One region of the Pseudomonas sp. Pmew2 genome, then DNA from elsewhere that is predicted to be linked to it. Evidence: predicted binding sites of a transcription regulator. Region 1 holds the regulator's gene; each other region holds the start of a gene.
The links. Region 1 encodes FliA, which starts transcription of late flagellar genes. Its sites were predicted from a motif close to CTAAAGTTTNNNNNNNNNNNGCCGNTAA; they were not measured.

Region 1 (4,460 bases):
ACTCCACCAGCTCATGGAGCTGGAGGAAGCCGGCGCCCCCTTTTACAGTGTGAAAACCGCGAAAAATTGCATTGAGCAGATCAGCATCATCCGGTCGGCTTTCCAGCTCGACCAATTGCTCTGACAACTGCTCCAGAATTTCGCCGGCCTCTACCAGAAAATCCTGAAGGATTTCTTCATCGGCGCCGAAGCTCATGGGGTGCTCCCTAAAATTAACCGTCAACAGATCTTAGAAGCCGAGGCTCGATAGCAGATCGTCTACATCATCCTGTCCGGATACGACGTCTTCACGTTTATCGGCATGAATCTGCGGACCTTCACCCTTGGCGAGATGTTTTTTAGGATCTTTTTCAGCAAGGATGGATTCTTCGTCATGTTCGATGCCTGCGAAGCGATCGACATGGCTGGCCATGAGCACCAGTTTGAGCAGATTGCTCTCGACTTCCGTAACCAATTGCGTCACGCGCTTGATAACCTGCCCCGTAAGGTCCTGGTAATCCTGGGCAAGCAAAATATCGTTGAGATGCCCGGAAACCCTATCTGCCTCCTGCTCGGTGCGCGTCAGAAAACCATCGACCCGCTTGGCCAGCTCACGGAATTCTTCAGCACCGATTTCGCGGCGCATGAAACGCCCCCAGTCGTCACTCAATGCCTTGGCATCGGAGCTCAGACCGCTCATGAGCGGTGTGCTTTCCTCGACCAGGTCCATAGTGCGGTTGGCCGCATTCTCGGTCAGCCTCACCACATACGACAGGCGTTCGGTCGCGTCGGTGATCTGCGACACTTCCTCGGCTTGAGGCATGTGCGGATCAATATGAAAGTTGACGATTGCACTGTGCAGCTCACGAGTCAGCTTGCCCACTTCCTGATAAAGGCCGCGGTCGCGTGTCTGGTTGAGTTCATGGATCAGCTGCACAGCGTCACCGAAGCGGCCCTTTTCAAGGCTGGTGACGAGTTCCTGCGCGTGTCTCTTTAAGGTCGACTCAAAGTCGGCCATCGAATCATTGTTATCCATAGCGCCCTCGCGGCATGCATCAGCTATTGACGCGTTCAAAGATCTTTTCGATCTTCTCTTTAAGCGCTTGAGCCGTGAATGGCTTGACTACATAACCGTTCACCCCGGCCTGGGCAGCTTCAATGATCTGCTCACGCTTCGCTTCGGCAGTAACCATCAGTACAGGAAGGCTCTTGAGACGCTCGTCCGCACGGACCTGACGCAACAAGTCGATACCGGTCATGCCAGGCATGTTCCAGTCCGTCACCAGAAAGTCAAAGGCACCGCTCTGCAGCATCGGCAATGCGGTCAGACCGTCATCCGCTTCAGATGTGTTGGTAAATCCCAGATCACGCAACAGATTCTTGATGATCCGCCGCATCGTTGAGAAGTCATCAACGATGAGGATTTTCATGTTCTTGTCCAATTCGACCTCCAAGCAGTCTTTAACGCGTTCAGCACCTGAACACGCTGTTCACTCAATACTGGCACAGCACACCCCCAGCTATACGAAACGACGACGGGCTTGGCACAACGACAGTCAAGACTGCGACTAAAGCCCATCGAGACATTGCCCGACAGGCCCTTGCCTCGTCTATCCTGCTACCACGTAACGCTTTGCACAGCCGGCATGCAGACAACGCACGACAAACGTCGCGCACTGCCGTCAACGCGCTCGCCACTCCCCCAAACGCCCCCGCAAACGAGCTGCGCACTGGCTGTGTAACTGACTGACCCGAGATTCGCTGACCCCAAGAACCTCTCCGATTTCCTTGAGGTTCAGCTCTTCGTCGTAGTACAGCGCCAACACCAGACGCTCACGCTCTGGCAAATTGGCAATTGCATCGGCCAACGCTGCCTGGAAGCGCTCGTCTTCCAGGTCGCGCGACGGCTCAAGCGAACCGCTTGCGCCATCCTCATGCAGCCCTTCGTGATCGCCGTCCTGAAGCAGGTCGTCGAAACTGAAGAGGCGGCTGCCCAAGGTGTCATTCAAAATCCCGTAATAATCATCAAGACTCAACTGGAGTTCGGCCGCAACCTCGTGATCTTTAGCGTCACGGCCGGTTTTAGCTTCAATTGCACGAATTGCGTCACTGACCATTCGGGTATTGCGGTGCACTGAGCGTGGTGCCCAGTCGCCCTTGCGCACTTCATCCAGCATCGCACCACGAATGCGAATGCCGGCGTAGGTCTCGAAACTCGCACCTTTGGTTGAATCATATTTGGTGGAGACTTCAAGCAGACCGATCATGCCAGCCTGGATCAGATCCTCGACCTGCACGCTGGCCGGCAAGCGCGCCAGCAGATGATAAGCGATACGCTTGACCAATGGCGCATAACGCTCGATCAACTCGTATTGCGAATTACGGGAAGCCTTGCTGTACATCTGGTAGCCGCTCGCAGTCATTGCACAGGCCCTGCACTGGTCTGGTGAACGAGTCGCTCAACGAAGAACTCGAGATGACCCCGCGGGTTGGCTGGCAGCGGCCAGGTATCAACCTTCTGGGCAATGGCCTTGAACGCCAGCGCACATTTGGATCGCGGGAATGCTTCGTAGACGGCGCGCTGTTTCTGTACGGCCTTGCGCACGCACTCGTCGTACGGCACGGCACCTACATACTGCAGCGCGACATCAAGAAAACGGTCCGTCACTTTGGTGAGTTTGGCGAACAGGTTGCGCCCTTCCTGCGGGCTCTGCGCCATGTTGGCCAGCACACGGAAGCGGTTCATGCCGTAGTCGCGGTTGAGCAGTTTGATCAGGGCGTAGGCATCGGTGATCGACGTGGGCTCGTCGCACACCACCAGCAACACTTCCTGAGCGGCGCGCACGAAGCTGACCACCGATTCGCCGATACCGGCAGCCGTGTCAATCACCAGCACATCAAGGTTGTCGCCAATCTCGCTGAACGCCTGGATCAGACCCGCATGCTGGGCCGGGGACAGATGCACCATGCTCTGGGTGCCAGAGGCGGCAGGCACGATACGCACCCCACCCGGCCCCTGCAACAGAACGTCGCGCAACTCGCAACGGCCCTCTATCACATCGGCAAGTGTACGTTTAGGCGTCAGCCCAAGCAGAACGTCGACATTGGCCAGACCCAGATCGGCGTCCAGCAGCATGACACGACGGCCAAGCTCGGCAAGGGCCAGTGAAAGATTCACTGACACGTTAGTCTTACCGACGCCACCTTTGCCACCGGTCACCGCGATAACCTGTACGGGATGCATGCTGCCCATGTTATTTCTTTACCTTGTCTTGCGTAGACCGAAACCACATCGAGGGCTGCACGTTCGCAAATGAACACCGCATGGCAGACCGTTGACGCAGGGACATTCCAATAATATCCATCACTTAACCCACTCTCTTGCCAGGGGTGTGATAGAGGTCAGCAAACATATCAGCCATCGCTTCCTCGCTCGGCTCATCCTGCATCTGCACACTCACCGCACGGCTCACCAGTTGATGACGACGCGGGGTGTGCAGGTCGTCAGGAATACGGGGTCCGTCCGTGAGGTAGGCCACAGGTAATTCATGACTGATCGCCAGGCTCAGGACTTCGCCAAGGCTGGCTGTTTCATCAAGCTTGGTCAGAATGCATCCGGCCAGGCCACAACGCTTGTAACTGTGATAAGCAGCGGTCAGCACCTGCTTCTGGCTGGTGGTCGCCAGTACCAGGTAGTTACGCGACTTGATGCCACGCCCTGCCAGACTTTCCAGTTGCATGCGCAGCGCGGGATCGCTGGCTTGCAGCCCGGCGGTATCGATCAACACCACGCGCTTGCGCAGCAGCGGCTCCAGCGCCTGGACCAGCGACTGGCCAGGATCGACATGGGTAACCGGCACGTTGAGGATGCGCCCAAGGGTCTTGAGCTGCTCCTGTGCGCCGATGCGGAAACTGTCCATGCTGACCAGAGCGATATTCTGCGGACCGTACTTCAACACGTAACGTGCCGCCAGCTTGGCCAGCGTGGTGGTCTTGCCCATGCCGGCAGGCCCGACCATGGCAATGACTCCACCCTCTTCTAGCGGCTCGATGTCCGGCACGGCAATCATGCGCGCCAAATGGGCCAGCAACATGCGCCAGGCCTGACGAGGCTCGTCAATCTCCGGGATCATCGACAGCAGATCGCGCGACAGCGGGCCGGACAAACCGACACGTTGCAGGCGGCGCCACAGATTGGCCTGCTGCGGACGACTGCCCTGCAGCTGGTTCCAGGCCAGGGAGCCAAGCTGGACTTCCAGCAGCTCGCGCAAGCCGTTCAATTCGGAGCGCATCGAATCATAGGCGCGCTGGCCGACAGCAGGCTCTGCGGGCGCAGGCGGCGTGTACGCGAATGGTCGTGGCGGCTCTTCGAGCGTCGGCTCGATGTGCGTATCGACAGCGCTGACCGGTTTGCCGGAAAACAGCTGAAGATTGATCGACGCGTCACTGTCGCTGCGGTTGTTCAATTCGGCCTGAGCAGA
Region 2 (4,460 bases), 2.3 Mb from region 1:
GCTGTCCTTGCGGTAGTTGATCAGGTGGTCGGCGCCCATGGCTTTCAGACGCTCCAGCTTTTCATCACTCGACGACGTCGCGATAACGGTCGCACCCACCATCTTGGCGAACTGCAACGCGAAAATCGATACACCGCCAGTGCCTTGCACCAGAACGGTATCACCAGCTTTCAACGCATCATCGACCATCAGCGCGCGCCACGCGGTCAAGCCTGCGGTGGTCAGCGTGGACGCTTCGGCATGAGTATAACCCAGTGGCGCGTGGGTGAATGAGGTGGCACGGGCAGTCACTTGCTCGCGGGCATAACCGTCAACGCCGTCGCCCGGCACAGTGACGAAACCTTCAACCAGCGGCTCGCCGCTGATCCACTCAGGGAAGAACGTGCTGACGACAGAGTCGCCGACAGCGAACTCGCTGACGCCCTCGCCTACTGCGGTTACCACGCCTGCGCCATCGGCCATGGGAATGCGTTTTTCAGTCGGTGCCCACATGCCGGTGACGACTGCGAAGTCGTGATAGTTGAGCGAATTTGCGTGCAGACGCACAGTGATCTCACCGGCTTTCGGTGCCAGTACTTCGCTTTCGCCAACACTGACCTGATCGTAGCCGCCGCCAGCCTGCACGTAGATGGTTGTATTGCTCATGGTCAATCTCCTATCAATTCAACATTACGCAAAATGACGAAATGTGTAAGTAACGCTAAAGGGTCATAGTTCTTTCTTGAGCCGATCGGCAAACCGGTCGATGGCTAGCTCGTCGCGGCGAAAATAAGTCCATTTGCCGATCCTTGTTGCCTGAACCAGCCCGGCGCGTTGCAGAATCGCCAGGTGCGCAGACGCGGTGGAAGCCGACAGACTGGCCTTGGCCTGAATGTGCGAGACGCACACGCCTATCGCCGGATCACCGTGGTCCTGTGGAGGGAAATGGGCTTGCGGGTTTTTCAGCCACTCCATGATCAACATGCGAGTGTCATTGCCGACCGCTTTGATTTGCTCAAGAATCATGGGGCACAACATTACGCTTTTTTACGAAATGTTCAACCCCTGATTTATGCCCGTACATCTGAACGCCTATTTCATTACAGCTTCACATCGGCCTGACAAATGAAGCAATCTGTCGACTCCAACAAAACCGACTGCACGGCTGAGAGCACTCAGACTCATGATGAACCTTAAATACAGCGCATTCACCGCCCTGCTGCTGGGCATGACAGGCATGGCTCAGGCTCAGGAATCCACCTCGCATCTGGACAAGGTTCTGCAAGCCGGCCAGTTGGCAGTCTGCACGACTGGCGATTACAAGCCCTATACCCTGCTGCGCGAAGACGGTGAATACGAAGGCATCGATATCACCATGGCACGCTCGCTGGCCAAGAGCCTGGGAGTTAACGTGCGGTGGGTGCCTACCACCTGGAAAAACCTGATGCCGGACATGGTTGCCGGCAAATGCGACATAGGCATGGGCGGCATCTCGGTCAGCCTGGAACGCCAGAAGAAAGCCTTCTTCAGCAATACGCTTGATGTCGATGGCAAGATTCCCCTGGTGCGCTGTGAAGACAAGGCCATGTACGAGACGGTCGAGCAGATCAATCAGCCCTCGGTGCGCTTGATAGAACCTGCTGGCGGCACCAATGAAGCCTTCGCGCGCGCTCATCTGCCGAAGGCGTCTCTGGCATTTCACGACAACAAGACCATCTTCCAGGAACTGCTGGACAAGAAGGCTGACGTGATGATCACCGATGCCTCCGAAGCGCTTTATCAGCAGAAACGTATGCCTGGCTTGTGTGCGGTCAACCCGACCGCGTACATGCAATACGGCGAAAAGGCCTACCTGTTGCCCCGCGATGATGTGACCTGGAAAAGCTACGTTGACCAATGGCTGCATTTGAGCAAGGCCACTGGCGAGTATCAGCAGGCGCTCGGGGAATGGCTGGCAGTGCCTACGCAACTGTAAAAAGTATCATTTAGCCACCATACCTAAAGCTTGAGTTCGAGACGCCGATAGTTGATGGCCAGCGATGCATTCGCAAGGTCCCGATTCAGCAGGCGAACAAACCCTAAAGAGGAACTTTCATGTCCCGAACTCAAGCGCCTCATGGCGGTTTCAATATAAAACAACGATTGATGGCCTCGACCTTCGCCATCATCGTTGCGTTTATCGCTTTGTCGTTTTTCATGATCCATACACTCAAGACATCCACTGAGAATGTCGACGCTTTGTACAACCGGGATTTTCTGGCCACCGAGGCCGTGAACAATATCGACGGTGCACTGACCCGTGTGGACATCAATATCCTGCGCATGATCGCCATCGGCAATCCGGAGCAGACTGCGGGCTGGAAAAACGAGAACGAGGCCGCTTTTGCCAAGCTTGATGAGCTGACCGTTCTGCTCGGCAAGAACACCGCTGAAACGCTGGATGTCACGCTGACCCAGCAGTTGCAGCGCGACTACACTAAGTTGCGTGATGGTATGCGGCACCAGACGAGCGTTATCCAGACGGGTGATATCGCCGCCGCCACCAACATCAATCGCACCGAGGTCAAACCCTTCGCCGAGCAGGTCTTCAAAACCCTGCAAACCCTGCGCGAGCAAGGCAAACAGAAGGCAGGCGAGCGCTTTGATGCTCAGGAAGCAAGTGCTACCCGGACCAACAACCTGTCCATCACCGCCACACTTTTGATTGCGGTGCTGGGTGTCGTGGTGACACTACTGACCATACGCAGCATTCTGGCAGCCATAGGTGGCGAACCGGATACGGTGGCCACCATTACCCGCACCATCGCCAGAGGCGATCTGAGCAGTACTATCAAGGTCAATGCCAATGACAACACCAGCGTCGCCGCTGCCGTGGTTGCCATGCAGACTCAACTGCGGGACACCCTGCAACAGATTTCAAACTCAGCGACCCAGCTGGCTGCCGCTGCTGAAGAGATGACCGCCATCACTGAAGACGGGGTTCAGGGCATCCAGCGACAGAACAACGAGATTGACCAGGCCGCGACTGCCGTCAATGAAATGACCAGTGCGGTAGAAGAAGTGGCGCGTAATGCCGAACACACCGCACGCTCTTCAAGCAACGCGACCAGCGCAGCACAAGCAGGTCTGGGGCTGGTTAAGAAGACCGTCAGCGCAATCAATACCATGAGCACCGACGTACAGAAAACAGCCGTGCTAATTGGCGAGCTGGCTGATCAGTCGCGCGACATCGGCAAGGTTCTGGATGTGATCCGTGGTCTCGCCGAGCAAACCAACCTGCTGGCCCTCAACGCTGCTATTGAGGCAGCGCGAGCGGGTGAAGCCGGACGCGGATTTGCTGTGGTGGCGGATGAAGTGCGTGCCTTGGCGCACCGCACTCAGCAATCAACCAGCGAAATCGAGCGCCTGGTCAGCAATATTCAGAACGGCACTGATCGGGCGGTGAGCTCCATGCGCAGCAACACGGAACTGGCCAGCGACACGCTCAGTATCGCCGAGGGTGCCAATGATTCTCTGAGCGTCATCAGTACAGCAGTCAGTGAAATCAACGACCTCAATCTGGTCATCGCCAGCGCCGCACAACAACAGGCACACGTTGCGCGGGAAGTGGACCGCAATCTGGTGAACATTCGTGACCTGTCTGCGCAATCTTCATCAGGTGCACAGCAGACCAGCAGCGCGAGCCGTGAATTGTCGACGCTGGCTCTGGACCTGAACAATATCGTCGGGCGCTTCCGTCTGTCCTGATGCGAGGCACACTCTGTGCGCTGCTACAGCGCGCAGAGTGCGCAAATTCCGGACCTAGCCGTCCTATATCCGCGTCTGCGTACATATTCTGTTGCAAGCCCGTTGCGCCTGAAATAGCGTGGTGTTCTGGACGAACAAGGACTACACGCATGAAGCCCGGCAAACCTATCACACGCGCATTCTGTGTCGAGTTGCAGCAAGAGCTGTCAATCGCGGCTGCCCGACGCGAATACTTCTCTCAGGAGCCGCCACGCAAACGCTTCGAGTTTCTCTGCTCGAATGAGGCTTGCAGGGCAATGGGGGCAAAGGTGACCGGGGTTCGCTATGACGTGAAACCACAGGACAACCCAACCTTCGTTGCTGCGCACTTCCGCGCCAACCCGCACTACGATCACCATCCGGAGTGTGAGTGGGTGGATGAGAGCGCAGACGAAAAGCCGGACGTTCGTGTCGAAGAAACAGATGCTCAGACGCGTGTGCGCCAGGCCAAGCGCAAGCTGGATGACTACATCGACATATTCGACCCGACGCTCAAAGCACCGGTCAAAGAGAAGTCCGGGGAAGAAAAAGCCGGTGCAGGCAATCTGCAGCCCATCGTCAGCCAGCCTTTGACCGAACCCGCATCACCCAAGGCCGCCCGCTACAGCGAAACCCGCACCAACAACCTGGAGCGCCTGGTAGACAGCTATCGACAGGCCAAGGCCGAGTTGTCACTGGACGATTTCAAGCTGTTG
Region 3 (4,460 bases), 540 kb from region 1:
TGATGAAAGGCATGACAGACCTTATCCAGCGCACGGTAGGCCCCAGCATCGTGGTCGAAACCATTGGCACCATAGGTCTATGGCCAACGCTGGTCGATGCAAGCCAGCTGGAGAACGCGCTGCTGAATCTGTGTATCAACGCCCGCGACGCGATGCCGGACGGCGGGCGCATCACGATCGAGGCCGACAACCAATGGATAGAAGGTGATGTGGCGCGGATGCACGATATGCCTGAGGGTCACTATCTGTCGCTGTGCGTGACCGACACAGGCATGACGCCCGATGTCATCGCCAAGGCATTCGACCCCTTCTTCACCACCAAGCCCATTGGTCAGGGCACCGGTCTTGGTCTGTCGATGATTTACGGGTTCGCCAATCAGTCCGGCGGTCGGGTGCGCATTCAGTCGCAGGTGGGCAAGGGAACCTCGATATCCCTGTATCTGCCACGTTACGACGGTACAGCGACCAGAGACGAGAGCGATGTGCACCAGGCGCCGTTCGAGTTTACCCAGTCTGGAGAGACCATTCTGATCGTGGACGACGAACCGACGGTACGCATGCTGCTCACCGACGCGCTCGGGGATCTGGGTTATACCCTGATCGAGGCGGCCGACAGCCTGGCCTGCCTCAAACTGCTGCGCTCGGACGTGCATATCGATCTGCTCATCACCGACGTGGGCTTGCCCGGTGGCATGAACGGGCGACAGATGGCCGACGCGGGACGCGAAGTACGTCCGCATCTGAAAACCCTGTTCATCACCGGTTATGCAGAAAACGCTGCCATTGGTGACGAGCAGCTCGGGCCAGGCATGCGGGTACTGACCAAGCCGTTTGCGATTGATGCTCTGGCTGCCCGAGTCCAGGAATTGATGAGCGCCTGATGCAACCGGCTCGTTGCGATCCTGCTTCGGGCCTTCGACATTGAGCGCTGCGCGAACCCGGTGCTAACATGCGCGACCGCCATGCAGGCAAGGGAATAACCGGGTCATGAGCAGTATCCGCGAGCGCAACAAAGAACTCATCCTGCGCGCTGCCAGCGAAGAATTCGCCGACAAGGGCTTCGCCGCCAGCAAGACCAGCGATATCGCGGCCAAGGCCGGTGTCCCCAAGCCCAACGTCTATTACTACTTCAAATCCAAGGACAACCTCTATCGCGAGGTGCTGGAAAGCATCATCGAGCCCATCCTGCAAGCTTCGACGCCGTTCAATCCTCAAGGTGTACCGGCCGACGTACTGAGCAGCTACATCCGTTCGAAGATCCAGATTTCCCGTGACCTGCCCTTTGCCTCAAAAGTGTTCGCCAGCGAGATCATGCACGGCGCCCCGCACCTTACGTCAGAGCAGATCGAACAGCTCAATGGGCAGGCGCGGCACAATATCGAATGCATTCAAGCCTGGATCGACAGCGGGCAGATCGCCCCGCTCGATCCCCATCACCTGATGTTCACCATCTGGGCCGCGACCCAGACCTACGCAGATTTCGACTGGCAGATCGCAACCGTTACCGGCAAGGCGAAACTGGAGGACGCTGATTACGAGGCCGCGACCCGGACCATTCTCAGGCTGGTGCTCAAGGGTTGCGAGCCGGACCGCTGAACCCCACCCCGCTTTGCTGCAGACGCAAAAAACCCGCCGAAGCGGGTGGTTTTGCAACATGACCATTCCGACATCCTGTCAGTAGCCTCCTGGCAATGGTCGATCTTCCCTGATCGCTGCGGCGTTCCTTCGCTGCAGCTGTTGAATTGGATCCTACATTCACTGAGGGTCCGTCGATAGAGCCAATCGCGTCTGTTGCTGTAAGCCTTTCGCTATACCGATGTAGGTCTGTAAAAAAATGTGACTGTTATCTCATGTTTGGTCATGATGCGCCGAGAAGCTTAAAGGCTCTGCATCGCGCGTTGCGCGGCTCGGTTTCCATAAAAAGAAAAAATAATGCACGGGATGATAATCATGAGTATGCGCAGTTTTTCCATCAGCCGCCGTCTGTGGCTGATCCTTGTGGTTTCAGTGCTGATGCTTTTTGTTTTGTCGGCGACCCTGCTCAGACAGATCCATAACGATCTGTATCAGGCCAAGGCCGAAAAAACCATGCATGTGGTCCAGACCGCCAGCGGCATACTCACCTACTACCAAGGGCTTGAAGCCGCGGGCAGCATGACGCGCGAAGCCGCGCAACAACAGGCCCTGAAAGAGATAAAGGGCTTGCGTTACAGCCAGAGCGACTACTTCTGGATCAACGACCTGCGCCCGGTGATGATCATGCACCCCACCAACCCCAAACTTGAAGGCCAGGACATATCGACCATCAAGGACCCGGACGGCTTTGCGGTGTTCAACGAAATGGTCACGCTGGTCAAAGCCCAGGGTGCCGGGATGGTGAATTACCGCTGGCCCAAGCCCGGCGCCAGCGAGCCGGTGAAAAAAACTTCTTACGTGCAGCTTTTTCAGCCCTGGGGCTGGATTCTGGGGTCGGGCGTATACGTCGATGACGTAGCGGCAGAGTTCAAGGCACAGCTATGGAACGCCGGCATCTTCATCGCAGGCATCGTGCTGGTCATGGTCCTGCTACTGGTCATGATTGTGCGCAGTATCGTGCGACCGCTGAGAGCGGCGGTCGGTGCAATGGCCAGCATCGCCAGTGGCGAAAGTGACCTGACCCGTACGCTGGAAACCCACGGCAAGGATGAAATCACCGAGCTGGGCGTTCACTTCAACGCCTTTGTCGCCAAGCTGCGCAATGTCGTCGGCCAGTTGCAGAATTCGGCAGTAGCGCTGGGCCAGGCCTCAACGGATCTGGGCAGCAATGCCGGGCAGGCGCAGAAACGCAGCGAGCAGCAGTCCCAACAAATGGACCTGGTTGCCACCGCGATCAACGAAGTGACCTATGGCGTACAAGACGTGGCCAAGAACGCCGAGCAGGCCGCCAACGAAATGCGTGATGCCGAGTCACAGGCGCAGCAGGGTCAGGTCAACATCGATAACAGCCTGCGCCAGATCGAACACCTGTCCACCACCATCGGCCAAGCCGTTGAAGTGATGCAGAGTCTGGCCAGCGAGAGCACGCAGATCGGCAGCGTACTGGAAGTCATCAGTTCGATTGCCGAGCAGACCAACCTGCTGGCGCTGAACGCCGCCATCGAAGCGGCACGCGCAGGTGAACAGGGTCGTGGCTTTGCCGTAGTGGCTGACGAAGTACGTCTGCTGGCCCAGCGCACCCAGAAGTCGACTGCAGAAATCCAGGCCATGATCGAACGCCTGCAAAAGCATTCCGACGCGGCGGTCAAGGTAATCGGCGACAGCAGCCGTTCCTCGCAACTGACTATCGAGCAGGCCAACCAGGCAGGCCAGAGCCTGACGTCCATCAGTCAGGCGCTACGCAACCTCAATAGCCTGAACACCTCCATTGCCAGCGCTACTCTGCAACAGACGCATGTGGTGGACGACATCAACCAGAACGTGACCCAGGCCGCGCAACTGTCCCAAAGCACTGCACTCGCCGCTGAACAATCGACTTCGGCCAGCCTGCACCTGCGCGACTTGAGTGAAGAACTGAACGGGCTGCTGAAACAGTTCCGGGTTTAAATCTGCATTGCGATGGGGTGCACGGAACCTAGTGCGCCTCTTGTTGCCTGACACCTGCTTAATCAACCGCTCATTTAGATGCTTATTTATTGCAGGGGGTCACATGCGCACACTGGAATTGGCAGGCAGAACTGTACCAGTGCTGGGTCAGGGCACCTGGCACATGGGTGAAAAAGGGCACCTGCGCTCGGCAGAAATTGCTGGCCTTTGCATGGGTATCGAACAGGGCCTGACCCTGATCGACACCGCCGAGATGTACGCCGACGGCGCTGCCGAAGAGATCGTCGGGCAAGCCATCGCCGGGCAACGCGACAAGGTATTCGTGGTCAGCAAGGTCTACCCGCACAATGCCAGCCGCAGCGGTATCCCGGCCGCGTGCGAAGCAAGCCTGCGAAGGATGAACACCGACTACATCGACCTTTATCTGTTGCACTGGCCGGGCCAGTACCCACTGACAGAAACCGTCGAAGCCTTCGAACGCTTGCAGGAAGCGGGTAAAATCGGCGCCTGGGGTGTTTCCAACTTTGATGTCCCGGACATGATCGAACTGAACAACCCGCGTTGCGCGACCAATCAGGTGCTGTACAACCCGGAACAACGCGGCATCGAGTTCGACCTCATGCTGTGGAGCGCTGATCGCCACTTGCCACTGATGGCGTATTGCCCGATTGGCCAGGCAGGCGATCTGCTCTATCACCCTGCCCTGCACGAAATCGCCAAACGCCATGACGCAACACCGGCGCAGATTTCCCTGGCGTGGGTGCTGCGTCAGGACAACATGATCGCCATTCCCAAGGCGACCAACCCCGAGCATATCCGTCTGAATATCGCTGCCGAGCAGAGTCGCCTCACCGAGCGCGACCTGGCCGACATTGATC
Region 4 (4,460 bases), 1.4 Mb from region 1:
CGCTGCATCACGTCGCCATGCCGGACAGCATGTCCAGTTCGCCCCTGGTGGTTGCACTCGACCCGCGTGTCGATGAGCAGGTGGTTCAGGAGCAGATGCAGACCACCGTCGAGCCGGAGTCCGAACCTGAGTCTGAAGTGGTGGCCGACGCCGACGCAGAAACCGAGGCACAGGCCGAGCCGGTCGCGGGCACGGAAACAGCCGAAGCTGAAGAGCACGAACGCGAGCGTGAAAGCGAGACCTGGAAGGCTTGAGTGTAGCGGGGGCAGAGCAGGGGATTACGGTGTGATTGCGGCAGGTTGCCGCAATCACCAGCAAGCAGAAGCGGGGATCAGAAGTCGTCGTCTTTGTCGAAGCGGCGAGCTTCACGCTGCAACTGGTAGACGAAACGCTCAACCTGACGCTGCACAAGCCCACTCATGTTGTGGAAGCGCACGCCGGCAAAGGTGGTGTGAAATCTTTCCTCGAAGTGCAAATAACGCAGCTCGACCGGAGCTGTCATTGCTCCGAATGGCAACTTCGCAATAAATCGTTCGTATACCTGGCCCAACTGCATGCGCTCGGACACATCGCCTTCAAAGCGCAGTTTGCAACCGGTTGCAGAGATGTCCAGCAGTTTGCCGGTCAGAGGGGATTTCAAACGGTCTCCACCGATCTCGATGTCGACCAGCTGCGCCAGCTTCAGCGCTGCACGAAATGCGTTGCGCCGCTGGTGGTAAATCACCTCTTCAGGCATCGGCCCGCGGTACAGGCGCTGCCCGTTGGTATCGACAATCTCCATCTGCGATGAGCTTTCCCAGGCGATACGCACGCCGTCGTGAAAACCTTCGACGCGGAAAGACTCGCCATTACTTAAAAAGCGTTCGCCATCGCGGGGGATCATTTCGTCGAGCGCCATGACGTTGCTGTCACGGTCGACTTCAAGCAGGTAGCTCTGAAAGCGTTGGGCACGCTCATGGAAGGTAATGATCAGAGGATCATGACTCTCGAGTAGCAACCGCAGGTTAGCGGCAATTTCCAAAGGTGTGTTGAGGACCTTCGGGGGCTGCGGAGCATCGTCCGCGCTTGAGCCATTCACGTTCTTGAATCTCCAGGCAAAATACTACGGCAACGCAACAACAGGCATTCTGCCACTACGCACGAAACCTTGATACAGGAAGTTACGCCTGACTCAGAGGGCGTGGTTTTGCTCTAAGCGCAGTTGACCCGCGACTGTCATAGAGCGTGGGCGTCTCACCGCCGTTCAGTATGCGAAGCTGATGAGCGGTGCTGATCTGTTGCAGCTGGATCAGACTACCATTCTGCTCGTTCAGCGTCTGGCATTCATTGATCAACGCATTCAGTTCGTCACCGGCCATCAGCAATTGCTCGCCGACATCCGACTGGCTGGCCAGTTGCTGGAGACCACTGCGATTGGCTGGCAGCCCCATGCCCGCAAGCACCTGGCTACGTTTGCGCCCATGTTGATCGAGAAGAATGACCAGCGCCTGTTTCTGCGCCAGTACCTGCTCCATCTCGCCCATGTCGCGGCCGTGAAGAATCAGGGATTCGGCCTGCAGCAGCTCTAGAAGCTGTCGGGCCGAAACCATGTCGTCAGTGATCATCTGCAACAAAGTAGTGTCTTGCATCGCATGCTCTGGTTTTTAAGCGTCCAGAATATCCAGCGCCAGCCTTGGCTTAGCGTTGGGTTTCGAAATTCAACAGCTTGCTGGCGACACGGTTGCTGTCCACTGTGTAACTACCGTCGGCGATGGCCTGTTTGAGCTCGGCAACGCGAGCACTATTGACGGTTGGCAGATCGGTCAGCTTGTCCGTGATTTTCTGCAACTGTTGAGCCTCACTGCTCAAAGAAAAAGTTTCCCCGGTGCTTTTGACACCTGCGGTGGCTGCAGGGGCTGGTGCATCGGTTTTGACGGTGTCTTTACTGGCACTGGTACGTGTTGTACCGGCAACAGACTGTGAATTGTTAAGGCGACTGAAATCTATGACCATGATTGAAAAAACCTCTGGGTGTTTGGACGCTTGCCTTGTTTTCGGCCAACCCCTATCAAACTTTAGGCCGATTGTGAGAAAGCTTCCCAATAGACGCTTTTCACCGTCGGATATTCCCCGCAGTCTAAAAAAACACACCCTGTGCGCCAGCATCAATGCATTACATGGCCACTTCCACCTGCCCTGGGCCGGTGACATTCGCTTTGATCACCCGCTGGGAATTAAGGTTTTTCACCCGTATCTGTTCGTTGAAACCGCCGTCGGACATCGCTTCGCCGGGCATGCGCACCGCCAGCGAACCGCTGCGGGCGATGATGACCACTTGGTCGCCCTTGTGAATCATTTGTGGCTGTTCCAGCGCCACCGGGGTAACGACCTGGTCGATGACCATTTGTCGGACAACCTTTTGACCGACGGCCTGATCAAGAGAGGCCAGAAATCCCTGGCCCAGGCTGCTCACGTCGCGCTCACGCAGCGCAACGTCTTCTTCAGTAACGATGGCGTCGCGTTTCAGCGGGCGCATCACGGTCACGACGTTGCGATACAGCAGCACCTGGGCCGGCACAAATACTGTCCAGGGCGAAGAGCCTTCGCAGCGTACCCGCACCGTAACCCGGCCGACCGGGCGCGGGCTTTCCAGTGTGGCTGTCAAATCCTTGTCACAGGCACCCATCCGTAAACGCGGGTCGAGCTGCTTGACCTGTATGTCATGACGCCCGTCAATCTGGTTGGTTGCCAAATAGTCTTCTACTGTGAACTCAAGAAACCCTTGGGTGACGCCGATAAGCTGTTCAGGCAGTGTGAAATTCTCTGCGCGAGCGAGGCTCACCGTGCCACAAAGGCACAGCAGAGCGATTGCGCACAGAAGCCTGCGGGTTTCTAATGCGAGGTGTCGAGAAATTGTCGTCTTTGCGTTCATGAGGTAATAAATAGCAAAGCCCGTGCCGCTTGTTGATCTGGTGTCTGGGCGGCGGTCATTTTGGTAAGGGGGTTCGGCATGGCAGGTGTAATGGATTCGGTAAACCAGCGAACTCAGCTGGTGGGTCAGAATCGCCTGGAGCTGCTCTTGTTCCGTCTCGACGGCAAGCAGCTCTACGGGATCAACGTCTTTAAGGTAAAAGAAGTACTGCAATGCCCGAAACTCACCATCATGCCCAAGTCGAGCAAGATCGTCCGGGGTGTGGCCAATATTCGTGGCGGCACGATCCCGATCATGGATCTGGCGATGGCGACGGGTTCCACAGGCATGATTTCGCTGGTCAACTCCTTCGTCATCATTACCGAGTACAACACCAAGGTTCAGGGTTTTCTGGTGCATTCTGTAGAACGCATCGTCAACATGAACTGGGAAGAGATTCATCCACCACCCAAAGGTACCGGGCGCGATCATTACCTGACCGCAGTTACCCGGGTTGATAATCAGTTGGTGGAAATTATCGACGTCGAGAAGATTCTTGCCGAAGTCGCACCTATTTCCGAAGAAGTGTCGGTCGGTGTGATCGATGCCGAGGTTCAGCACAAGGCGATTTCGCTGCGTGTGCTGACGGTCGATGACTCGTCGGTGGCCCGCAAGCAGGTCAGCCGCTGCCTGGAAACCGTCGGTGTGGAGGTGGTTGCCCTTAACGATGGCCGTCAAGCGCTGGATTACCTGCGCAAAATGGTCGAAGAGGGTAAAAAACCGGAAGAAGAGTTCCTGATGATGATCTCCGACATTGAAATGCCGGAGATGGATGGCTATACCCTTACAGCTGCGATACGTAATGACCCGCGTATGCAGAAGATGCACATCACCTTGCATACCTCTCTGTCCGGGGTATTCAACCAGGCGATGGTCAAGAAAGTCGGCGCTGATGATTTTCTCGCGAAATTCCGGCCTGATGATCTTGCGGCCAGGGTTGTTGCGCGGATCAAGGCAGCAGAATAACCAGCCGGGGGCGCCGTCCCCGGTGATTCACATGATTTGAGAGGCGGCACCTTGTCTACGGGTAATTTGGATTTTGATCAGTTCCGGGTATTTCTGGAAAAAGCCTGTGGCATCTTGCTTGGGGAAAACAAGCAGTATCTGGTGTCCAGCCGCCTCAACAAACTGATGGAGCAGCAAAGCATCAAGTCGCTTGGCGAGTTGGTTCAGCGCATCCAGACCCAGCCGCGCAGCGGGTTGCGCGAACAGGTTGTCGATGCGATGACCACCAACGAAACCCTGTGGTTTCGCGACACCTATCCGTTCGAAGTGCTGAAGAACAAAGTGCTGCCCGAGCAGATCAAGGCCAGCCCTGGTCAGCGACTGCGCATCTGGTCGGCGGCCTGTTCATCGGGCCAGGAACCGTACTCGCTGTCGATGTCGATTGATGAGTTCGAGCGCGCCAATCAGGGCCAGCTCAAATCGGGCGTGCAGATTGTTGCCACCGATCTGTCTGGCGCAATGCTCAACAACTGCAAGACCGGCGAGTACGACAGTCTGGCTATCG

Region 2: the regulator FliA is predicted to act here: its motif matches at 1,978-2,005, upstream of AC4ANK_RS22750 (methyl-accepting chemotaxis protein).
Region 3: the regulator FliA is predicted to act here: its motif matches at 1,848-1,875, upstream of AC4ANK_RS09655 (methyl-accepting chemotaxis protein).
Region 4: the regulator FliA is predicted to act here: its motif matches at 2,031-2,058, upstream of flgM (flagellar biosynthesis anti-sigma factor FlgM).

What each region holds. Positions count from the first base shown of each region.
Region 1 is NZ_CM176702.1:2,630,592-2,635,051, reverse strand. Features, by position in the region: gene AC4ANK_RS12000 (chemotaxis protein CheA) at 1-196, opposite strand, end outside; gene AC4ANK_RS11995 (protein phosphatase CheZ) at 230-1,015, opposite strand; gene AC4ANK_RS11990 (chemotaxis response regulator CheY) at 1,035-1,409, opposite strand; gene fliA (RNA polymerase sigma factor FliA) at 1,662-2,402, opposite strand; gene fleN (flagellar synthesis regulator FleN) at 2,399-3,232, opposite strand; gene flhF (flagellar biosynthesis GTPase FlhF) at 3,348-4,460, opposite strand, start outside.
Region 2 is NZ_CM176702.1:4,905,456-4,909,915, forward strand. Features, by position in the region: gene AC4ANK_RS22735 (zinc-dependent alcohol dehydrogenase family protein) at 1-645, opposite strand, end outside; gene AC4ANK_RS22740 (ArsR/SmtB family transcription factor) at 709-1,017, opposite strand; gene AC4ANK_RS22745 (transporter substrate-binding domain-containing protein) at 1,163-1,954, shown strand; gene AC4ANK_RS22750 (methyl-accepting chemotaxis protein) at 2,074-3,726, shown strand; gene AC4ANK_RS22755 (hypothetical protein) at 3,876-4,460, shown strand, end outside.
Region 3 is NZ_CM176702.1:2,090,139-2,094,598, reverse strand. Features, by position in the region: partial or broken gene AC4ANK_RS09665 (PAS domain-containing hybrid sensor histidine kinase/response regulator) at 1-881, shown strand, start outside; gene AC4ANK_RS09660 (TetR/AcrR family transcriptional regulator) at 988-1,596, shown strand; gene AC4ANK_RS09655 (methyl-accepting chemotaxis protein) at 1,951-3,582, shown strand; gene AC4ANK_RS09650 (aldo/keto reductase) at 3,686-4,460, shown strand, end outside.
Region 4 is NZ_CM176702.1:4,032,013-4,036,472, reverse strand. Features, by position in the region: gene AC4ANK_RS18455 (MFS transporter) at 1-254, shown strand, start outside; gene AC4ANK_RS18450 (flagellar brake protein) at 332-1,078, opposite strand; gene AC4ANK_RS18445 (flagella synthesis protein FlgN) at 1,161-1,628, opposite strand; gene flgM (flagellar biosynthesis anti-sigma factor FlgM) at 1,678-1,992, opposite strand; gene flgA (flagellar basal body P-ring formation chaperone FlgA) at 2,153-2,911, opposite strand; gene AC4ANK_RS18430 (chemotaxis protein CheV) at 2,990-3,916, shown strand; gene cheR (protein-glutamate O-methyltransferase CheR) at 3,968-4,460, shown strand, end outside.